2 regions of the Bacillus sp. FG16 genome follow, and region 1 is predicted to be linked to the other one. Evidence: predicted binding sites of a transcription regulator. Region 1 holds the regulator's gene; the other holds the start of a gene.
What was found. Region 1 encodes LexA, which represses DNA repair genes until DNA is damaged. Its sites were predicted from a motif close to CGAACATATGTTCG; they were not measured.
Positions count from the first base shown of each region.

Region 2: recN (DNA repair protein RecN) is a predicted target of LexA. The motif match lies at 4,192-4,205, and genes of this name have one in related genera.

Region 1 covers NZ_JBMDKC010000006.1:91,401-99,576, forward strand. Annotated here, with positions in the region: gene phnE (phosphonate ABC transporter, permease protein PhnE) at 1-541, opposite strand, end outside; gene phnE (phosphonate ABC transporter, permease protein PhnE) at 541-1,335, opposite strand; gene phnC (phosphonate ABC transporter ATP-binding protein) at 1,332-2,105, opposite strand; gene ACODS7_RS04295 (phosphate/phosphite/phosphonate ABC transporter substrate-binding protein) at 2,201-3,139, opposite strand; gene ACODS7_RS04300 (bifunctional metallophosphatase/5'-nucleotidase) at 3,324-4,907, shown strand; gene ACODS7_RS04305 (DUF896 domain-containing protein) at 4,948-5,187, opposite strand; gene ACODS7_RS04310 (YneB family resolvase-like protein) at 5,233-5,889, opposite strand; gene lexA (transcriptional repressor LexA) at 6,031-6,651, shown strand; gene ACODS7_RS04320 (DUF4097 family beta strand repeat-containing protein) at 6,742-7,545, opposite strand; gene ACODS7_RS04325 (DUF1700 domain-containing protein) at 7,546-8,088, opposite strand; gene ACODS7_RS04330 (PadR family transcriptional regulator) at 8,081-8,176, opposite strand, start outside.
Region 2 covers NZ_JBMDKC010000001.1:50,832-59,007, reverse strand. Annotated here, with positions in the region: gene spo0A (sporulation transcription factor Spo0A) at 1-630, opposite strand, end outside; gene spoIVB (SpoIVB peptidase) at 918-2,216, opposite strand; gene recN (DNA repair protein RecN) at 2,335-4,074, opposite strand; gene argR (arginine repressor ArgR) at 4,340-4,789, opposite strand; gene ACODS7_RS00385 (TlyA family RNA methyltransferase) at 4,932-5,771, opposite strand; gene dxs (1-deoxy-D-xylulose-5-phosphate synthase) at 5,775-7,667, opposite strand; gene ispA ((2E,6E)-farnesyl diphosphate synthase) at 7,969-8,176, opposite strand, start outside.

The DNA.
Region 1 (8,176 bases):
CTCCTGTTGCTAGTAACGCTTCCGTCGGTCCTTTATCTATGTTTTCAATTCCTTCTGAATATAGTTTCCCTAACATTCCAATAGAATGTAATCCTAAGGCTAATACTCCTGCAAAAGAGCCTGGACCAACAGCTTTTATAAATAAAAGAGCCATAACTAATTCAGGAAACGTACGAACAAAACTAAGTAAAAATTTCCCAGATCCTGAAGTTAATTTTCCACTACTCATATTCGTTGCCGCCCAAAAGGCAAACGGAACAGATAAAAATGCAGAAATAAATGTACCTAATATCGCAATTGCCAACGTATCAATTAATCCATGTAATAAATCTTCACCATCTGGCAAAGATACATACGACCAGTCTGGATTCAATATCCCTGTCATAATTGCTTTCGTGATTTCACCTGCTGTGTCCTTTATCCCTTCTAATGGCACTCCTGAAAAGGCCCATACATATACAACTGTAAGTGCTATTAAAATAATCCAGCGATATATACTCGGTTTCTTCGGTTTTGGAACAATCATCGTCGTTCTATTCATTATAGTTTCTCCCGCAACAACGTACTAATGTAGTCAATTAACAAAACAACAATAAGGGTATAAATAATTATAGAAGCAGTTTGTTGATATTGTAAAAATCCAAGTGTACGATCATAATATAGTCCAATACCACCTGCTCCTACTAAACCTAGGACAGCTGCTGCACGTACATTCACCTCAAATGTATATAGTACATAGGAAACAAAGTGCGCTTTTACTTGTGGAATGACTCCATAAACAATCCATTGCACCTTATTAGCCCCTACAGCTGTCATCGCTTCTAGTGGGCCAGGGTCAATTGATTCAATTGATTCATACAACAATTTCGCTACGAGTCCAATTGAGAAAAAAGTAAGAGCCAAAATACCTGGGAGTGGCCCAATTCCAAAAATTGCTACGAAAATAGCCGCCAATAATAAATCTGGTATCGTTCGTATAAAATTTAAAATCATTCGAGCTGGACTGTATAAAAATGTGTTAGTAAACACATTACTTGCTGCAAACAATGCAAGTGGAATGGCTAAAATCGCTCCTAAAGTCGTCCCAATAATCGCCATACGTATTGTATCTAACATCGCTGTTGTAATAACTTGAAAATAACTCCAATCAGGTGGCACCATTTCTTTCAATAGATCTACCATATTTGGAAAACCGTCTACCAGTTTTGAAAATGATGCATCTACTTGTACACTACTACTCCACAGCATTAAAATAACTAAAATAAACGTTAATATATGTTTCAATTTACTCGGCGGCTTCGGTATTTCATTTGAATATATCGTCACGTCATTCATTTTACTGCCACCTCTAATAATTCGCTTTTCTGAGCAACGTCCCCATAAATTTCAGCAAATTTTTCATCCGTTGCTTCTTCTACTAAACCGTCAAAAACAATTTCTCCTGCATGTAATCCGATAATACGTGTCGCATATTGTCTAGCCAAATCAATAGAATGTAAATTTACAATTGTCGTGATTCCAAAATCTTCATTAATTTTTTTCAAATCATCTAGCACTTGCTTTGTCGTAAGTGGATCTAACGATGCAACAGGCTCATCTGCCAATATGATTTTTGCTTCTTGCGCCAATGCTCTAGCTATCGATACACGTTGCTGTTGTCCTCCTGATAATTCATCAGCACGTGCATATGCTTTTTCTAAAATATTCACTCTTTTTAATGCTTGAAATGCGAGTTCCACATCTTCTTTCGGAAACAAACCTAACGTTGTACGTAATGTGGAATGATAGCCAACACGACCAGCTAATACATTTTTTAATACTGTTGATCGCTTTACAAGGTTAAAACTTTGGAAGATCATACCGATATCCCGGCGCATACGCCTTAATCCTTTTCCTTTCGCAGAAGTAATAGACTCACCTTCAATAATGATTTCTCCTTCGGTAATCTCATGAAGACGATTTACGGATCTGAGAAGTGTAGATTTTCCAGCTCCGGATAACCCGACCATTACAATAAACTCACCTTTTTGAATCTTTAAATTTATATTATTCAATCCCTTTGTGCCATTCGGATACATTTTGGAAACATTTCGAAACTCTATCACACATCTTACCTACTTTCAATGTATTATCAATAACTAAAAAACGGCAAACTAACTGAAATCTCACACCTTCCAGCTAGCCGCCAGTTCACTATGTATTATTGCGTCTTCACTGTCTTTCCATATTCACGAACAATATCAAATTTACTATCATCAGATTTAATATATCCTTCATGGGAATATACTTCTTTAATGATTTTACGGCCTTCCTCATTTTTTCCAATTTCAATGAAAGCATCTTGTAATTTCTTGCTCCACTCTGCATCTAAATCAGAGCGTACAGAAATTGTATCGTTCGGAATTTTCTCAGTAAATTTCACTATTTTCGTTTGATCAAATATATTTGGATAATCTTTTTTTACAATATTACGAGCATCTTGGAATACAACAGCTGCATCTACATCACCATTTAAAAGAGCAATAAGTGACTGATCATGACCTTTTAATGTAACAGGTTTCACATCCTTTAGCGGATCAATTCCCTCTTTTAATAGAACAGCTGCAGGCCATACATACCCTGCTGATGATGTTACATCTTGATAACCAATTTTTTTACCTTTTAAATCTTTTACACTATTTATATTAGAGTCTTTTTTAACAACAAATTCAGATTTATAATAGTCTACTAAATCTTTTGTAGGAGCTCCTGTTTCATCCTCTACTCCAAAACGTTGCGCTTGTAAAATTACATTTGCAGCCTTCTTTTCATGTGCTAATACGTACGCTGTTGGTGGTAAAAACCCTACATCTACTTGTTTAGATGCCATCGCTTCTACAATTGTATTGTAGTTAGTTGAAATACTAACTTTTACCGGAATATTTAATTTATCGCTTAATAGCTTTTCCAATGGTTTTGCCTTTGCCTCTAACGTATCCGCATTTTGAGAAGGAACAAATTGAACATTTAAGGTCTTTGGTACATAACCTTTTTTCGTATCTTCATTTTTACTTGCACTTGACTCTTTCGTCCCGCAGCCACTTAATAATCCGGCCGCTAGTACAACTGTTGTACTCATTGCAAAAACTTTTTTCAACATATTAATGCCTCCATTTTTCTTGTTATAAAATAACCTTCCGTAAACATGAAGAAATATATCACATATTTTGATACACAATTGGTTATTTACAGAATCTTTACACATTCTATACATTCACATCAAAATTCACTTCACATATTTGATATGATTAATTGGAAGATAACAATAGAAAAGGTGAGTCATATTGGAACATAATCAAACTGTAACTTTAAACATCTTATTAACAAGCGATATACATGGCACTGTTTATCCCATTCACTACCAAGATAACTCCCCAGCAGAACTTGGTTTAGCTAAAATTTCTACTCTTATAAAAAAAGAACGTTCCCAAAATATAAACGTTCTTTTAATTGATAATGGCGACTTTATTCAAGGAACACCATTTACTTATCATTATGTTACATACGAAAAAAACAAAAAAAACCCAATGTCCTTATTAGCGAATCACTTACAGTATGACGCTGCAATTATCGGCAATCATGAATTTAATTACGGAATGGATATATTAAATAATGCTGTGACTACTGCGAACTTCCCGTACCTATCAGCAAATATTTTAGATAAAAACATAAAAAAACCCTATTTCGGAAAACCTTATATAATCAAACAGATTGAATCCAATATAAAAATTGCTATTTTAGGGGTAACAACACATTACATCCCAAATTGGGAACAGGCCCATCACATTAAAGATTTACTATTTGAAGATGCATTAAAGACTACAAAAAAATGGGTTTCTTATATTCACGAACATGAGAAACCAGATTTATTAGTCGTAGCCTATCACGGTGGATTCGAAAGAGATTTACAAACTGGGGAACCGACTGAAGTGTTAACAGGTGAAAACCAAGGATATGCAATGTGCCATGAAATTGAAGGTATAGACCTTTTACTAACAGGTCATCAACACCGAGAAATTTCTCACACAATGGCTAACGGTATAACAATTTTACAGACCGGATGCAATGGACACTCAGTTGGAAAAGTAAAAGTAACATTCGAAAAAACAAAACATAAATGGGTGAAAAAAGAGAGCTCTTCTGAATTATTATCTGTACAAGGAGTTGAAGCGGACCAAAATGTACTTTCATTGGTAGCCGATTACGAAGAGAAAACACAAAAGTGGCTTGATCAACCTATTGGAATCATTCAGGGAAACATGCAAATTTCAGATGCTATGCAAACTCGTTTGCATGATCATCCTTTTATCGAATTTATAAATAAAATACAGATGGATATAGCTAATGTATCCATTTCTTGTACAAGTTTGTTCCATAATACATCTCCAGGTTTTCCGGAACATGTAACAATGCGTGACATCGTTTCTAATTATATTTATCCAAACACATTAAAAGTAATTAGAATAACTGGAGCAGATATAAAAGATGCTCTTGAACTCTCTGCTTCTTATTTCACATTAAAAACAGATGGGTCCATCATCGTAAGTCCTACCTACATAGAACCAAAGCCACAACATTATAATTACGATATGTGGGAAGGGATTTCATACGTATTAAACATTTCAAAACCAATTGGTGAAAGAGTAGAATCTTTACAGCACAACAGTGTTCCTCTTAATATGAATGAAGAATATGACGTTGTAATGAATAATTATCGTGCAAGTGGCGGTGGAAATTTCTTTATGTTTCAAAACAAACCGGTAGTAAAAGATATACCAACAGATATGTCTGAACTTATCGCTAATTATATATTGGAACATAAAACGATAGAAGCAACAGTTAATAACAACTGGAAAGTTATTAAATAACGATTTTTACAAATAAAAAAAGATGGGCTTCGCCCATCTTTTAATTTAATTTTGCATTATCTTGCTTTTTTAAAGCTTTTAATTTCGTCGGTGTAACATCTGTACCTTCTTCGTTAACAACTTTAATTCCTTTAAGTTCGTTTAACATATTTTGACGAAATCCTTTTAAATATTGTTCACGTAGCGATTGACGCTCACGTTGCTCTTCTTCAGTTAAACCTTCAGCTTTTGCTTTTTTCGCTAAGAAGTTAATGCGTTCAACGAGTTCGTGATTAATCATCTCGAATCCCCCTTCTAATCAAAACTGATTATTATCATACAATAGTTACTCTTCTTTATCAAGCAATTGCTTCGTATACTCTACATATCTACGATGTACAGTCGCCTTTGAAACATTATGACCAAATCCACGTAGTGTTGCTGCAATTTCTTCAAACGTGAGTTCACTTTTTCGCAAACGTACAATTTCCTCAATTGGCACTTCTTTTTTCTCTCTTCCTACACTTAAATGCCGATTTTTTAAATTTTTTTCTGGACGATAGCCTTTTTCTACTGCACGTTGCATACCTCGTTTAATTTTCAAATTATGAATCTTTCTTTGATATTCTTCAACAATACCAATAATATCTAATACCATCGAATCAGAATCCGACAATTGTAATTCACCATTATGTGTATGCGTATATACTTTTATACCTTCTTTATGTAAACAATGCATTAATGCGATTTTCGCATTTCCTCTACCAAGTCGCGTTTCATCTTGTATAAGTAACACATCAATTTGTTCGTCTCGAATTGTATCCAACACCTCTAATATACCGTCACGCTCAATTGTATATCCACTAGCCTGCTCCTCAATCACCTTAGAAACATTCATTTGATAGCGCTCAGCTAAATGCAATAATTCATCTTTTTGACGTAATAATGATGTTTCTTGTGCTTCTTTCGTTGTACTCACACGTGCATAAATAATTGCATTCATTTTGAACCCCTCTTTCTCCCTATTATTTCCCTATAGTGTAACATAAATCAGCCATTTGTTCGAACTTATGTTTGTAGAATGTTTTTTCACATGTTATACTTATTAATAAGAAAAATGAAAGAAAACGAGGTGTTAGAAAACATGGAAAAGTTAACGAAACGCCAGCAAGACATTCTCGACTTTATTAAGCTAAAAGTACAAGAAAAAGGATATCCACCTTCCGTACGTGAAATCGGTCAAGCAGTCGGCCTCGCTTCTAGTTCTACAGTGCACGGACATTTATCACGATTAGAAGAAAAAGGATACATTCGACGCGATCCAACGAAACCACGAGCGATTGAAATTTTAGGCGTAGACCGAATCGATACAGAAACACAATCTGTTATTCAAGTTCCAATTGTCGGAAAAGTTACTGCTGGTTTACCAATTACAGCTGTCGAAAGCGTAGAGGAACATTTCCCACTTCCAGCTAGTATTGTTGCTGGAGCAGACCAAGTGTTCATGTTACGTATTTCTGGAGATAGTATGATTGAAGCTGGTATTTTCGATGGAGATTTAGTTGTTGTTCGCCAACAACAGTCTGCATATAATGGTGAAATTGTAGTCGCTTTAACAGAAGATAACGAAGCAACTGTTAAACGTTTCTATAAAGAAAAAGACCATTTCCGTCTACAACCAGAAAACTCTTCATTAGAACCTATCATTTTAAAACAAGTGTCAGTTATCGGGAAAGTAATTGGCGTATATCGTGATTTACATTAAAAATAACAAAAGAAGATAATTACCTTATTTATATACGGTAATTATCTTCTTTTTTGTATTTTGATAGATTTCCATACATTCTATTTCTTATTAACGAGTTTCAATCGTCACATCTCCAGCAGCCGTTTTACCGCTAATCTTTTTACTACCATTTCCAATTGTTACGTTATTATTTTCTTCATTAAAAATTGTTACATCTCCGGCAGCACTTTGCCCAGTAATTACCGCATCTTGTGGTTTTTCCGATAAAGTAATATCTATATCTCCCGCAGTTGAACTTGCTTCTAGATTATACTTAGAATCATGATCTTGAATATTTATTTCCCCACTTGTTGTTTTTGCGGTCACTTTCCCTAATACCTTCTTAAAGTTCACCTCACCAGCTTTTGTCGATCCCTCCACATTCTTAGCCGTTACTTGTTTCAACTCTACTTCTCCAGCAAGTGTTCTAACACTTACGCTATCACTTTTCACATCACTCATTTCGATTTGTCCAGCAGATGAATTTACTTTTACATCTTGGTAAGAGCGTTCGGGCACAAGGAGAGTCAATTTAGACGTTTGAAACCTAAAATCGTAAAAAGAAAAATCAAATGAAGCACCTTTTTCTCTTTCCCCAATAATTTTTAATGTGTCACCATCTTCTGCGATACGAATCTCTTGTTTACGTACATCTCCTGATTGCTTGATATAAAAAGAAGAGTCAGGAGATTTTTGGACAATAATATCCCCGGCATCTAACTTAACTTCTATATTTTTTAATGTTTCGTTTTTAATTATATTTTCTTTATCGCCTTTTTCAGCAGTTTGTACTGCTTTTTCATATGTTTGGGAAATTCCTATTACTCCAATAATGATACAAGCGATAGCGATTAAAAATAGTTTTTTCATCATTTACTCTCCTTTTATCATTTTGAAGTTCCATATTACATATCGTACACACAATCTCTTAAACCACTTTGTACTATAAAAAGCGATAATACATAATAATAAACCTACTCCAACAAACGTTATACTAACGAAAAGATCCAACCATATAAAAGTACCCATAAATACTTTTCCAATCACGAAAAATGGTGTTACTACACTAGCAATACCACCAATCCAAAAAGAAAATATAAAAGCAATAATTGCGACTAACGGGCCTAACACAATAATAAAATTAAACAAACTAAGTCCAATCGCTGCCATAACAGCTCTTGTCACATTTGAAGTCGATGGATTTTTTTTCATTTCATCGAAGCGATACATCGCAAGTAATTCTTTTGCGATTACTTTCGGAGAACCGAGGCCCTGTATTATTTCTGATTCAGTTTTCCCCTCTTCTATCCCAAACTGAAAGTGCTCTTCATAATCCGATAAAATATCTTGCCTCTCTTCCTCTGGTAACTTTCTAAGATAACTTGATAATTCTTTAAGAAACCCTTCTTTACTCATCCCATTCCACCCCTTCAATAATTTCTTGTACCCCTTTCGCAAAATCACGCCATTCTGTTACTAACAAATGAAATTGCGTTTCCCCTTG
Region 2 (8,176 bases), on a different contig from region 1:
CTCCACACGGCTTGCTGTGGTATTATATTTCTTTGCGATATCTGGATACAATACTTTCGTAATCGATCCTAATAATTCGATATCGTTGTATACCATGGAGATTGCTTCTCGTAAATACATATATCCTTTAATATGAGCGGGTACACCAATTTCATGAATGATACTCGTAATACTCGCATCTAAGTTTTTCGGTTTTCCATCTACTGTTGTTGCTGATCGGAATGATGGTAGTGGACGTTTAATCATAGCGTTTGCTTTACCACTCACTTGACGAATATGACTCGTTAAATTCTCCATATCAAATGGTTTTAATATGAAATATGAGGCACCTAAGTCAACTGCTTTTTTCGTCACATCTTCTTGCCCGAATGCTGTCAACATAATTACGCTAGGCTGTCTTAACCTTTCAATATGTCGCATTTTTTCCAATACAGCTAACCCATCTAAATGTGGCATAATAATGTCTAAAACGAGTACATCAGGTTGCTTATCTGTTAATAAGTTTAAACACTCTTGACCATTATAAGCAATACCGATTACTTCCATATCATCTTGAGCGGCTACATAGCTCTCTAACATTGATACTAGTTCTTTATTATCATCCACAAGACATACTTTAATTTTCTCCACAGCTTTTCCTCCCTTACCGAATCGATTCTCCGACATGTGTATCCTTCTAGGCTACATGAATTGTTCGACAATTGTGTGAAAATTCCCTTTTAAAGTTTCTTACTTTCCGATAAAATCACAAAAAAATATGTTTATCGTTCATTTATTCCCTTTCGCAACACATTCCATCATAGAAATACAACGAAACGTTCAACCCTTTTCTTTTATTTTACAACAAAAAACACCTCTTGCGGAGCTTTTACAAAATTTCAACGAATTTTTCAACAGAAAAAACGAGCTAATATGTATTAGCTCGCTTTTTTCTCTTGATCATAAATATTAATTCCAGCTTGATGTAACATCCATTCAATATGAACACCATATCCTGATGTTGGATCATTTACAAATACATGTGTAACAGCACCAATCACTTTTCCATTTTGTACAATTGGACTTCCACTCATTCCTTGTACGATACCGCCCGTTTTCGCTAATAGGCGCTTATCTGTTACTTTTATGACCATACCCTTTGTGGCTGGAAATTTTTGCTGCACTGTACTAACAACTTCAATATCAAACGCTTCTACTTTATCTTGATCAATAACTGTTAATATTTTTGCCGGCCCTTCTTTTACTTGATGAGATAATGCGATAGGCATTGCTTTATCCATTATACCGTTTTTCATATTTGTATTTAATTTTCCAAAAATACCATATGGACTATTAATTGTAATATTGCCAATCACTTCACGATCTGGTGAGAATCTTGCTAATTTCTCCCCTGGATTCCCATGACTACCTCTTTCAATTGATGTAACTGTCGAGCGCATAATTTGTCCATCTTCGACTTGAATCGGCTTTTTTGTATCATTATCAGAAATAACATGACCAAGCGCCCCGTATTTCATAGAATCCGGATGAACAAATGTCATTGTTCCAATTCCAGCTGCCGAATCACGAATATACAAGCCAATTCGATAAGACGACTCACCGTTGTCTTTTTGTGGCGTTAGTTTCGTGCGAATATATTTTCCATCTCTTAACAATACAAGATTAAGCGGTTCACCTGTTTCTCCACTATTATGAATAAACGGTGCTACATCACTCATTCTTTCAATTGTTTTACCATTAATTTCAGTAATCATATCTCCAATTTGTACACCTGCTGTTTCACCAGGAGATATTTTACCTTTTTCAGTTTGAATTAAATGATGGCCTACAACAAGTACACCTTTTGTATTTAATTTCACACCAATTGATTGTCCACCTGGAATCACCTTAAAATCTTTTAACACTTTCACATTTACTTTTTTCACTGGAAAACCAGCAAGCTGAAATACCATATCAGCTTCACCATTTTGATGAGAATTTACCATAAGTCCTTGTTTTTGTTCATTCGAACTCACTGTAAACACATGACGATTTGTGGATGAAGCTTTGAAAACTGGTAATGATGATATTTCTGATTGTTGTCCCTCAAAAACAACAAGTTGTTTCGGTGATGAAATAAACGTTCGAAGCGGTTTAAAACATCCAATAAAAACTAAAGAAACAAGGAGACAAAGACCTATTATTTTTCGAAATTTTTCTAATTTCAACTTGTTCACTCTCCTCGCTCCTACCCCACATTCAGCCTTTTGGCTTCACTTTTTAATCTCTCCTTGCAGTGCTTTATTTATAACCGGAAGAATTAAGAAATCGTCATTTGAGAAAAAAAGCTATCCATTACTGGATAGCCTCTGCTGTCTGTTTAAAATGATGCGCTTGCGTAAGTAATTCTTTCGCATGCTCTGTCGTTAAATCTGTAATTTCCACACCAGAAATCATTCGAGCTATTTCTGTTACTTTATCCTCCATAGTTAAAACAGTAACTGATGTAATTGTCCGATCATTCGCTACTTGTTTTCGAATAAATAAATGCGAATCCGCCATTGAAGCTACTTGAGGTAAGTGCGTAATACAAAGTACTTGCGAGTTTACTGATACTCGATAAATTTTTTCCGCAATAGCCTGTGCGACCCGGCCACTTACACCCGTATCCACTTCATCAAAAATAACAGATGCAACCCCTTGATGCTTAGAAAAAATGCTTTTTAAAGCTAAAATGATACGAGATAACTCTCCACCAGAAGCAACCTTTGAAAGTGGTTTTAGCGGCTCTCCTGGGTTCGTTGAAATATAAAATTCCACATGATCGTAACCATCCGCCGTAAGTCTTACCGGTGCACCTTCCACAAGGGGCTCTTCTGCATTTCCTTCTCTCTTCATAATTCTCACTTCAAATTTCGTTTTTTCCATATATAATTCTTTTAATTCCTGATGAATTGCATTTGTAAGATGTTCTGCAAGCTCATGACGCATATTACTTAACAACGTTGCTTCTTTCAGAATAACACTTTCTAATTCCTTCAACTGTTTCTTCGTCGTTTCAATATGAACGTCTTTATTTTCAATCGTAAAAATTTCCTGTTCAATTTTATCAGCATACGCTAAAATCTCTTCTACAGTATTTCCATATTTTCTCTTCAGCATACGAATTTCATTCAAACGTGTTTCGATTTCATCTAAACGATTTGGATCATATTCCATCATATCGAGCTTTTCTCTCAGTTGATATGCAACCTCTTCTAACAAGTAATAGCTATTTGCAATTGAATCATGATTCTCTTGATACATTTCATCTAAATGTGTAATACTTTCCATTTGTCCCATTGCGCTTCTTACATTATCTAATCCTTGTCCGTCAGCACTTAACGAACGATATGCATCACCTAATGCTTTATAAATCTTTTCAAAATTAGAAATTTGCAATCGTTCCTCAGTTAATTCATTTTCTTCATCCATCTTTAAATCAGCTTTGCGAATTTCTTCATGCTGAAATTGAATTAAATCTAAGCGATGTGCCATTTGTTGTTCATTTTCACTTAACGATTTTAATTGTTTTTTTAATTTTTCATAGTCAGCGTATACATTTTGATATATGTCTAGTTGTTTAACGATTCGATCCCCATCAAAGTGATCAAGCATAAACAGATGTCGTTCTTCATTCATTAAATCTTGCGTTTCATGCTGTCCATGAATATCAACAAGTGTTTTCCCAATTTCTTTTAATATGCTAAGTGTAACAAGCTTCCCATTTACACGACATACACTCTTCCCGTTCGCAGCAATATCACGCTTCAAAATAATCATGCCATCTTCTATTTCTATATCTAACTCTTCTGCCTTTTCAATACATGGATGCTTCTCATCTTCAACATAAAACAGCCCTTCAATCTCAGCCTTTTCTGTTCCATATCGAACAAACTCTGCTGACCCACGGCCACCTACAAGTAAACTAATTGCATCAATAATAATCGATTTTCCGGCCCCTGTTTCACCGCTTAAAACCGTTAAACCTTTTTGAAAAGAAATATTTAATGCTTCAATAATAGCAAAGTTTCTAATCGATAATTCCGATAACAATGCCCCATTCACCTCGTTATAAAATAATCCCTTACTAAAGGATTTTCTCAGTTCTTCATTCAAATAATCATACTATATATTTGTATGTATATACTCTTCTAACCCGCTTCATTGTACCAAACATTTGTTTTACGGGTCAATCCATCTATTTTCTAACTTTATGCATACAAAATATTATATTACAATTAGAAAAATCATATTTTTAACCAATAAAAATATCTTGTTCACTTCCCACTTTACGATGGAAAGCAAACAAGATTTTTTGTTACAACATATTTAAGAAACGATCAGAGACAACACCTGTATCGTCAGGTGTACGGCAAATAATTAAGCAAGTATCATCACCACAGATGGTTCCGATGATCTCATCCCACTCTAAATGATCAATAAGTGCTCCAAGTGAATGAGCGTTACCAGGCAATGTTTTTAGCACAAGCATATGTCCTGCCGTGTCTAATTTTACAAATGAATCCACTAGATTTCGTTTTAATTTTTGTAACGGGTTAAATCGTTGATCGGCTGGCAAGCTATATTTATAGCGCCCATCATGTAATGGCACCTTCACTAAGTGCAGTTCTTTAATATCGCGCGATACTGTTGCTTGCGTTACATTAAATCCCTCATTACGTAAAATATCAACTAATTCATCTTGTGTTTCAATTTCTTTGTTTGCAATAATTTCCCTGATTTTAATATGGCGCTGACCTTTATTCATACATTTGCACCTCACACTATCTCTTACCATAGTTTAAACATTGGTATACTTCACTTATTTATGTTAACTTATAATTCGTTTCTTGTACACAATTGTTTTTACAATCATTATACAATTACAACAAAAAGAGGAACAACATATGTTATTCCCCTTTCCCTTTTTGTTTTAGAACGTCATGCGCTTCTGTAACAACTTGCTCTATAGAAATCGGAGAATGATTTTCGCCATTCTCACGTTCACCATGCCATTTCAGATGAATTAAAAATTCAATATTACCATCCCCACCCGTAATTGGTGAGAATGTTAAACCTTCCACATCATAGCCCTCTTTTAAAGCAAAATCGACAATCATTTCCACAACAGCTTCATGTACTTTTCTATCACGAACGATACCTTTTTTCCCAACTTGCTCTCTTCCAGCTTCAAACTGCGGTTTAATTAATGCTGCTACATCTCCGTTAGGCATAAGCATTGTTTTTAAAACCGGCAGTATAAGCTTTAATGATATAAATGAAACATCAATACTTGCAAATTGAGGTAAACCACGTTCTAAGTCTGCTGGTGTCACGTAACGGAAGTTTGTTCGTTCCATTACAACAACACGCTCATCTTGACGTAATTTCCACGCTAGTTGATTGTATCCTACATCTAATGCATAAGATAATTTCGCTCCATTTTGAAGTGCGCAATCTGTAAAGCCACCAGTTGATGAACCAATATCTATCATAACTTTATCTTGTAAATCAAGATGAAATGTCTCTAATGCCTTTTCAAGTTTATAACCACCACGACTTACATACGGCATAACTTGCCCCTTCACCGTAATCTCAGTATCTTGCGAGATTTTCTCTCCTGGCTTATCAAGTCTCATTTCATTTGCATATACGAGTCCGGCCATAACGGCGCGCTTTGCTTTCTCACGCGTTTCTATAAGTCCTCGCTCTACTAATAGTACATCTACTCTTTCTTTTTTTACGCTCATTTGTTACGCCCTTTTTTGTTTTGATGGAATCATTGTATGAATACGGTCTACAACAGCATCTGTCGTTAAACCAATTTCTTCTAATAATTTTGTTACACTTCCGTGCTCTATGAAGCGGTCTGGAATACCCATTCGTTCAACTAATGCACTATGGTAACCATTTTCAGATGCAAATTCAACTACTCCTGTTCCAAAACCACCGATTAAACAAGCTTCTTCAATCGTTAAAATCGGTATATTCTTTCCTAGAAGATCATGTAAATATGCTTCATCCATTGGTTTAATAAAGCGAGCATTCACTACTTTCACTGAAACTCCAGCTTTTTCAAGACGCTCAGCGGCTTCCATTGCCATTGGTATTGTCGTACCAAACGTTAAAATAGCTGCTTGTGTACCCTCTTTTAACGTCTCCCACGTACCGATTGGAATCGCCTTTAATTCTTCATCCATAGGAACGCCAAGTCCATTACCGCGCGCATAACGCAGTGCGATTGGTCCATCTTCATATTGCATTGCCGTATAAACTAAATGTTGCCCTTCATTTTCATCTTTCGGCATCATAAGCACCATATTTGGCAAGTGACGTAAGAATGAGATGTCAAATACACCTTGATGCGTTTCACCATCTGCTCCTACTAATCCCGAGCGATCTATTCCGATGAAAACATTTAAGTTTTGGCGGCATATATCATGAACAACTTGGTCATATGCTCTTTGTAAAAATGTCGAATAAATTGCTAAGAATGGCTTCATTCCTTGCGTTGCCATACCTGCTGCCATTGTTGTAGCATGCTGCTCTGCAATACCTACATCAATCATACGATCTGGGAATTCTTTTTGGAATTTCTCAAGTTTTGATCCAACAGGCATTGCAGGTGTAATTGCTACGATACGCTCATCCGCTCTCGCTAGCTTAAGTACTGTTTCACTAACAACAGCACTCCATGCTGGTGCAACTTCTTTCGGCTTAACGAAGTCACCTGATTCAATTTTATAAGGTCCTGTTCCATGCCAAGTTCCAATAACGTCACTCTCAGCCGGTTTATAACCTTTTCCTTTTTTCGTAATAACGTGAACAAGTACTGGACCTTTTGTTTTCTTTGCATATTGCAACGTTTCGAATAACTTTTCATAATCATGCCCATCGACTGGACCTAAATATGTAAAGCCTAACTCTTCGAAAAAGACACCAGATACTAGTAAATATTTAAGACTATCTTTTATTTTCTCTGCTGTCGCAGCCACTTTCCCACCAACTGCTGGGATTTTCTTTAATATATACTCTAATTCATCTTTTACCCAGTGATATTTTCCTGCTGTACGTAAACGACCGAGTACATTATGAAGCGCACCAACGTTTGGTGCAATCGACATTTCATTATCATTCAAAATAACAATCATGTCTGTTTTTTCATGTCCAATATGGTTCAATGCCTCTAAAGCCATTCCGCCTGTTAAAGCACCATCCCCAATAATTGGTATAACATATTCTTTCGTTTTCTTTAAATCACGTGCCAGAGCCATTCCCATTGCAGCCGATAACGACGTTGAGCTATGACCAGTTTCCCATACATCGTGCTCACTTTCGCAACGTTTCGGAAAACCACATAGACCTTGATATTGCCTTAATGTACCAAACTCTTTCGCGCGTCCAGTTAAAATTTTATGTACATAGGATTGATGTCCTACATCCCATAAAAATTTATCTTGCGGGCTATCAAATAATTTATGCAGAGCAATTGTGAGTTCTACTACACCTAAATTAGGTGCAATATGTCCACCTGTTTGAGAGAGCTCTTCAATTAAAAACTTACGAATATCCTCACTCAATCCCTCTAGTTCACTGATAGACATATCTTTCAAAAAACTAGGGTTTTGAATTTGCGTTAGATCCACATGGATCACTCACTTTCATTTCATAATCTGTCAACATGTCAAATATTATAAAAAACATTTACACAAAACAAGAAATTCTCTTTTCTATTTTTCGTCTTGTCCCGCTATTAACCAGTCTATTGCGCCTTAATCCTATTATAAACCATATTTCTTTAGGCGATGAAAAAAATAGCCGCTAACACGAAGTGATAACGGCAATGTAATCTACATATATTTTTGCCAATAACAAGAAAAGAAAAACCTTTTCCTACATTTATATCATAAAATGATGAATGACTCAACAAATGAAAACGCTGTTATATTAGTTATTACGTTTTGCAATCAAATCGCAAATAGATAGTAAATATTCATCTTGTAATTGCAAGGAGCTAATCGCACCTTTTGCTTCTGCAATTGTTTCTTCTAAAATATCCTTTGCTCTATCTACAGTAAACAACGTCGTATATGTGCTCTTTTCATTAGAAAGATCGCTACCAATCGGTTTTCCAATCTCTTCTTCGGTTCCTTCG